Regions from separate parts of the Modestobacter sp. KNN46-3 genome, predicted to be linked through region 1. Evidence: riboswitches for the same ligand, from Rfam matches in the RefSeq annotation. Region 1 holds a riboswitch; each other region holds the start of a gene.

Region 1 (2,258 bases):
GCGTGCACGGTGACGTAGTCGACGCCCTGTTCGAACTGCTCCACGAGCGTGTCCCGGTAGGCCTCCCAGGACAGGTCCTCGGCCTTGCCGTTCACCTTCTCCAGCGCCTGGTAGATGGGCACGGTGCCGATCGGGACGGCGCTGTTGCGGATGATCCACTCCCGGGTGGTGTGGATGTTGCGGCCGGTCGAGAGGTCCATGACGGTGTCGGCGCCCCAGCGGGTGGCCCAGGTCATCTTGTCCACCTCCTCCTCGATGGAGGAGGCGACCGCACTGTTGCCGATGTTGGCGTTGATCTTGACGAGCAGGTTGCGGCCGATCGCCATCGGCTCGGACTCCGGGTGGTTCACGTTGGCCGGCAGCACCGCGCGGCCGCGGGCGATCTCGCTGCGGACGTGCTCGACGGAGACCCCCTCCCGCAGCGCCACGAACTCCATCTCGGGGGTGACCTGGCCGCGGCGGGCGTAGGCGAGCTGGGTGACCGTCGTCCCCGGCAGGCCGCGGCGGGGACGGTGGGCGGCAGCGAAGACGCTGTCCAGGTCCCGGGTGTCACCCGGGCGGCGCCCGTTGTCCACCGGCTGCACCGCGCGGCCCTCGTAGCTCTCCGTGTCGGCGCGCTCGGTGATCCAGTCCTCCCGGTGCCGGGGCAGCCCGGCCCGGATGTCGGTGTGCACCGCCGGGTCGGTGTACGGGCCCGAGGTGTCGTAGAGCACCACGCTGTCGCCGGTGGACAGCTGCACCTCGCGCATCGGGACCCGCAGGTCCGGGCGGCTGCCCTGCAGGTGGGTCTTGCGGGAGCCGGGGAACTCGGTGCCCTCGGTCTGTGGCCGGTGCTGGACGTCCGTCATCAGGGGTTCCTCCCTACGCCGGTGTTAACCGGATCAGGTGCGAACGGTCAGCGGCCGGTCCTGCCGCCCTCTCAGCCTCGGTACGCGAGGCTCCCGCGGGTCGACACGGACCCTAGGCCCAAGCGGGTGCTCCTGCCCAGCCCTGACCCGGCGCGGTCGGGGATCGGACGACGGGGGGCGATCAGCCGGTCATGAAGCCGCTCTCGTAGGCAGCGATGACCGCCTGAGTGCGGTCCCGCGCACGGAGCTTGAGCAGCACGCTGCTGACGTGCGTCTTCACCGTCTCGCGGCTGAGGAACAGCTCGGTGGCGATCTCGGCGTTGGACAGCCCGCCCGCCACCAGCCGCAGCACGTCGGCCTCGCGGCCGGTCAGCTCCGGCAGTGCGGCCGGCCCTCGGGCGCGGGAGGGCGCGTGCGAGGCGATGAGCCGCCGGGTCAGGTCCGGGAGCACCAGGGTCGTCCCCCGGGCGACGACCCGGATGGCGTCGACGAGCGAGTCCGGCTCCGACCGCTTCAGCGCGAAGCCGCTCGCCCCGGCCTGCAGCGAACGGAACAGGTAGTCGTCGTCCTCGAACGTGGTCAGGACCAGCACGCGGGGGCGCTGCGGGTCACGGGCGACCAGCTCCGCGGTCGCCGCGATGCCGTCCATGTCGGGCATCCGGACGTCCATGAGGACGACGTCCGGATCGGTGTCGGCCGCGACGGCCAGCGCCTCCCGGCCGGTGCCGGCATCGCCCACGACGGCCAGGTCGGGCTCGCTCTCCAGGATCACCCGCAGCCCGGAGCGGACGAGCACGTCGTCGTCCACGAGCAGCAGCCGCAGGGCGGTCACGCCGCACCCGACAGCGGCAGGGTGACACACAGGTCGAACCCGCCGGCCGGCGTCCGTCCGGCGGTGAGCGTGCCGCCGACGGCGGTCGCCCGCTCCCGTAGGCCGGCCAACCCGCGGCCGCCGCCGGGGCCCGGGCGGCCGTCGTGCTGGGAGACCGGTTCGTTGCACACGCGGACGACGAGGGTGTCCCCGCTGCGGACGACCTCGGCGACCGTCCGCGGGGTGCCCGCGTGCCGCAGCACGTTCGTCGTCCCCTCCTGGACCACCCGGTAGGCCAGCTCCTGGACACCGGCGGGCACGTCGTCGACGTCGCCGCCCACCACGAGCTCGACGGGCAGGCCGCCGTCGCGGAGTCCGGCAAGCAGGTCCTCGAGGTCGTCCAGCGACGGCGCGGCGAACGGGGCGGGGTCACGGCCGCCGTCCTCGGCACGGAGCACGGTGAGCACCCGGTCGAGCTCCGCGAGCGCGGTCCGGGTGTTCGTCTCGATGTGCCCCAGCGCCTGGCGCGCGAAGTCGGCCTGCAGCGGCCGCTCGCCGACGGGCGTCAGGGTGCGGCGGGCGGCGGTGGCCTGCAGCAG
Region 2 (2,258 bases), on a different contig from region 1:
GCTGCCGACGGAGACGCCGATCAGGACGTCGGGGCCCAGCAGCGTCCGGACGTCGGTGGCCGGCAGGTCGTCCTGGCCCACGTGCACGCCGTCGGCCCCGGTGAGCAGCGCGACGTCGACGGCGTCGTTGACGACCAGCCGCACGTGCGGGGTCGGCCGGAGCACCTCCTGCACCGCGCGGGTGAGGGCCAGCAGGTCGCGCCGGCCGGCGGTCTTGTCCCGCACCTGGACGGCGGTCACCCCACCGGAGACGGCGGCGGCGACCACCTCGGGCACCGACCGGGGCGCGCAGAGCAGCGTGTCGGTGACCAGGTAGAGCCGCGGGTCGAAGCCGGCCCTCATGCGCTGCGGACGTCGGCGCGGGCGAGTGCGTCGCCGTCGACCGCGTCCAGCGCGTCCAGCCACAGCGCGGCGAACGTGCCCGGCCCGGCGGCGAGCCCGGCGGCGGCCTCGGCGGCCAGCGCCACGTGCGCGTGGGCGGCGACCACGGCGGTGAGCGGGTCACCGGTGGTGGCGGCGTAGGCGGCGACGATGCCGCCGAGCGCGCAGCCGGCGCCGGTGGTGCGGGTGAGCAGCGGCGACCCGCCGCCCACCCGGACGACCCGTTCCCCGTCGGTGACGACGTCGACCGGGCCGCTGACCGCGACGACGCCGCCGGTCCGGCGGGCCAGCTCCTGCGCCGTCTCCAGCGCGGCCTCCGGGGAGTCGGTGCTCTCCACGCCGCGGCCGCCCTTGCCGGCGCCGGCCAGGGCCAGCACCTCCGAGGCGTTGCCCCGGACGACGGTCGGGCGCAGCTCGACCAGGTCGGCGGCGAGCTCGGTGCGGAAGGTGAGCCCGCCGACGGCCACCGGGTCCAGCACCCACGGGGTGCCCACCTCGCCGGCGGTGCGGGCGGCGAGCCGCATCGCCTCGGCGGTGCGCTGCTGCACCGTGCCCACGTTGACCAGCACCGCGGAGGCGACGGCGGCGAACTCGCCGGCCTCGGCCGGGTCGTCGACCATGGCCGGTGCAGCGCCGATCGCCAGCAGCGCGTTGGCGGTGATCGTCTGCACGACCGTGTTGGTCAGGCAGTGCACCAGGGGTGCGGAGTCGCGCAGCGCCGTGCCGGCGGCGCGCAGATCGATGGCGTCCATCGCCGTGACATCCCTTCGCCAGTACCAACTGGAGCAGGTTCGACGGGTGTGCTCTCAGTCCCCGGTGGGACACCCCGTGTCAGCTCCCGACGCTAACACCGCTCCCGGCGGCCCTTCCACCGACGGGTCGCTGAGCTGCGGTTCTGTCGTACCCGGGTGCCAGCGTCGCGGCATGGGTGCAGTCGTGGCGGTGCAGGACGTGTCTGGGTTCGACGTGACGGAGCTCGACCTGACGGGTCAGCGGTCGGTCGAGGAGCTGGCCCGGGAGATCCGGTCGGGGGCGGTGCGGCTGGCAGCGGCGACCGCTGCCTGGCTGCGGCTGGTCGCGGAGTTCGACGCCCGCGAGGGCTGGGGCGAGGTCGGCGTGCAGAGCTGTGCGCACTGGCTGGCCTGGCAGTGCGGGATGAGCCCGGGTGCCGCGCGGGAGCACGTGCGGGTCGCCCGGGCGCTGGGCTCGCTGCCGGTGACGGCGGAGGCGTTCGCCGCGGGGCGGTTGTCGTACTCCAAGGTGCGGGCGATCAGCCGGGTGGCAGACGCCGGCACCGAGGTCGAGCTGGTCGAGCTGGCGCGGCACGCCACGGCGTCCCAGGTGGAGCGGGTGGTGCGCGCCTGGCGCCGGTCGGACGCCGTCGACGAGGAGCTGGTCGCGGAGAAGCGGTCCTTCCAGTGGCACTGGGACGCCGACGGGATGCTCGTGCTGCAGGTCCGGATGGACGGCGAGGCCGGCGCGGCGCTGCTGGCGTCGGTCGAGTCGCTGGCCGAGCGCGACGCCCGCCGGGAACGCGCCGCCACGACCCGGGCCGCTGCCGCCGCCGACTGCCCGGCGGACCCTGAGACGTTCCCGCGGGAACGGATGAGCGCGCGTCGCTGCCGGGCGCTGGCCCAGCTGGCCGAGGTCGCCGCCGACACCGGGCGACGGGCGGGCGACCCGCCGCGCCGGGAGGTGGTGGTGCACGTGGACGCCGACGTCCTGGCCGACGACGCCGCCGCGGGGCGGGCGCACCTGGAGGGCGGCCCGGCGCTCACCCCGGCGCAGGTGCGGCGGATGGCCTGCGAGGCGGCGCTGACGGTGATCGTCGAGCGGAACGGTCAGCCGCTCGCGCTCGGACGGCGCCGGCGGCTGGC
Region 3 (2,258 bases), on a different contig from region 1:
CCGCAAGGGGTTCCTCCAGCGAGACGGTTCCGGCCAGAGCTGCAGTCCTCACCAGGCAGGCTTACGACCGCCTGCCTGGGCCTGCCTGGCTCCGTCCTCTTCCTCCGGTGGGTCCACCAGCCAGCGGCGGCTCGCCGGGCGGGAGCTGGCCGCCGCCTCCGCCCTCGGTGCCGCGATCGCCGCCGCCTGTGAAGGGACACGTTGGCCGACGATGGGCGGGTGTGCGGCGTCACCGAATCGTCGAGCGAGCAAGTGCCGCGGGAGGACACCGCCCGGGGGAAGAGGCAGGTTAGCGTGGTGGCATGCCGCCGACCGTATTTGTTGGAGGCGAGGTGGGATCTTGGGAAGTCGAGAGCATTGACCCGGTGACCGGGCCGTCTCTGCCGATGGTGCCCCGGCTCGCTGTCTTCGAGGACTCGGCGGGCGCGGGCAACCTCGATGCCGCTTGGATGCTGCGAGGACGGGCCAGTAACAACCGCTACACCCGGCGCGACGAGCAGGAAACGCTCTCGGCTCGGCAGGCCGGACTCGGTCGCCCGGAAGCCACCCGCGCCGCGCTGATTCCGATCATCAAGTCCCACGAGTGGTGGGCTCTGGCCCAGGACGAGCGGCGGGAGCTGTTCGAGGAGACCTCCCACCACATCAACATCGGGATGCAGTACCTGCCTGCGGTGGCCCGCCGGCTCTACCACGGCCGCGATCTGGACGAGCCCTTCGACTTCCTCACCTGGTTCGAGTACAGCCCCCGCGATGCGCCTGCGTTCGAGGAGCTGGTGTCCCGGCTCCGCGCGACCCCGGAGTGGGACTACGTGGAACGCGAAGTCGACATCCGCCTCGCACGCTGAGCTACGTCAGAGCCCTCACCGCCGTCTCGTTGGCCGATCCTCAACCGGACAAGTCGTTCGGACAGCGACAGACGGTCCACATAGCGCTGCCAGGACCGCGCAAATTTCCGCTGCATGTCACATGACCGGTCGGCCGGCTCGCGGGGTGTCTCACTCTAAGGAAGTGAGACACCTGTTCGTTCCGTTCTGCCCACCCCGCCTGCGGTGGGCAGAGTGCTGTGTCTAGGGTGGGCGCCGACCCGCGGGAGCCTCACGTGCCGAGGCTGAGAGGGCGGCTGGATCGGCCGTCGACCGTTCGTACCTGATCCGGTTAGCACCGGCGTAGGGAGGACTTCCTCGATGACTGCTGTCCACCGCCAGCCCACGACTGCGGATGGCGATTTCCCCGGTTCCCGTAAGACCTACCTGGCCGGTAGCCGCCCGGATCTGCGGGTTCCGATGCGTGAGGTGGGGCTGTCCACCGGCGACAGCGTGGTCCTCTACGACACCTCCGGCCCTTACACCGACCCGGCCGTGCCCACCGACATCCATCGCGGGCTGCCTCGGCTGCGCGAGGAGTGGATCGGCGAGCGCGCCGACACCGAGTCCTACGAGGGCCGACCGGTGCAGCCGGTGGACAACGGCCGCAAGCCGACCGACACCCGCGACCTGGACAGCGTCTTCACCGTCGCGCACCAGCCGCGCCGGGCACGGCCGGGCGCGACGGTCACCCAGCTGGCCTACGCCCGCCGGGGCGAGGTGACCCCGGAGATGGAGTTCGTGGCACTGCGGGAGGGCGTGGACGTCGAGCACGTCCGGTCCGAGATCGCCCGTGGCCGGGCGGTGCTGCCGGCCAACGTCAACCACCCCGAATCCGAGCCGATGGCGATCGGCCGGAACTTCCTGGTGAAGATCAACGCCAACATCGGCAACTCGGCGGTCGCCTCCTCCATCGAGGAGGAGGTGGAGAAGATGACCTGGGCGACCCGGTGGGGCGCCGACACGGTCATGGACCTGTCCACCGGGCGCAACATCCACACCACCCGGGAGTGGATCATCCGCAACAGCGCGGTGCCGATCGGCACGGTGCCGATCTACCAGGCGCTGGAGAAGGTCAACGGCAAAGCCGAGGACCTGTCCTGGGAGGTGTACCGGGACACCCTGGTCGAGCAGTTCGAGCAGGGCGTGGACTACATCACCGTGCACGCCGGGGTGCTGCTGCGCTACGTGCCGCTGGCCGCGGGCCGCAAGACCGGGATCGTGTCCCGCGGCGGGTCGATCATGGCCGCCTGGTGCCTGGCCCACCACCAGGAGAACTTCCTGTACACGCACTTCCGGGAGATGTGCGAGTTGATGGCTGCCTATGACGTCACGTTCTCCCTCGGTGACGGGCTGCGACCGGGTTGCATCGCCGACGCCAACGATGAGGCTCAG

What was found. Region 1 has a riboswitch for thiamine pyrophosphate ahead of thiC (phosphomethylpyrimidine synthase ThiC). Riboswitches for the same ligand answer to the same signal wherever they lie in the genome.
Region 2: another riboswitch for thiamine pyrophosphate. It lies ahead of thiM (hydroxyethylthiazole kinase); the one in region 1 lies ahead of thiC (phosphomethylpyrimidine synthase ThiC).
Region 3: another riboswitch for thiamine pyrophosphate. It lies ahead of thiC (phosphomethylpyrimidine synthase ThiC); the one in region 1 lies ahead of thiC (phosphomethylpyrimidine synthase ThiC).

Annotation. Positions count from the first base shown of each region.
Region 1 is NZ_JAAKGN010000001.1:68,435-70,692, reverse strand. Features, by position in the region: gene thiC (phosphomethylpyrimidine synthase ThiC) at 1-848, opposite strand, end outside; TPP riboswitch at 842-955, opposite strand; gene G5C62_RS00365 (response regulator transcription factor) at 1,030-1,680, opposite strand; gene G5C62_RS00360 (sensor histidine kinase) at 1,677-2,258, opposite strand, start outside.
Region 2 is NZ_JAAKGN010000063.1:17,651-19,908, forward strand. Features, by position in the region: gene thiE (thiamine phosphate synthase) at 1-342, opposite strand, end outside; gene thiM (hydroxyethylthiazole kinase) at 339-1,133, opposite strand; TPP riboswitch at 1,127-1,220, opposite strand; gene G5C62_RS14500 (HNH endonuclease signature motif containing protein) at 1,306-2,258, shown strand, end outside.
Region 3 is NZ_JAAKGN010000122.1:12,470-14,727, forward strand. Features, by position in the region: gene G5C62_RS20110 (chlorite dismutase family protein) at 303-845, shown strand; TPP riboswitch at 1,077-1,190, shown strand; partial or broken gene thiC (phosphomethylpyrimidine synthase ThiC) at 1,230-2,258, shown strand, end outside.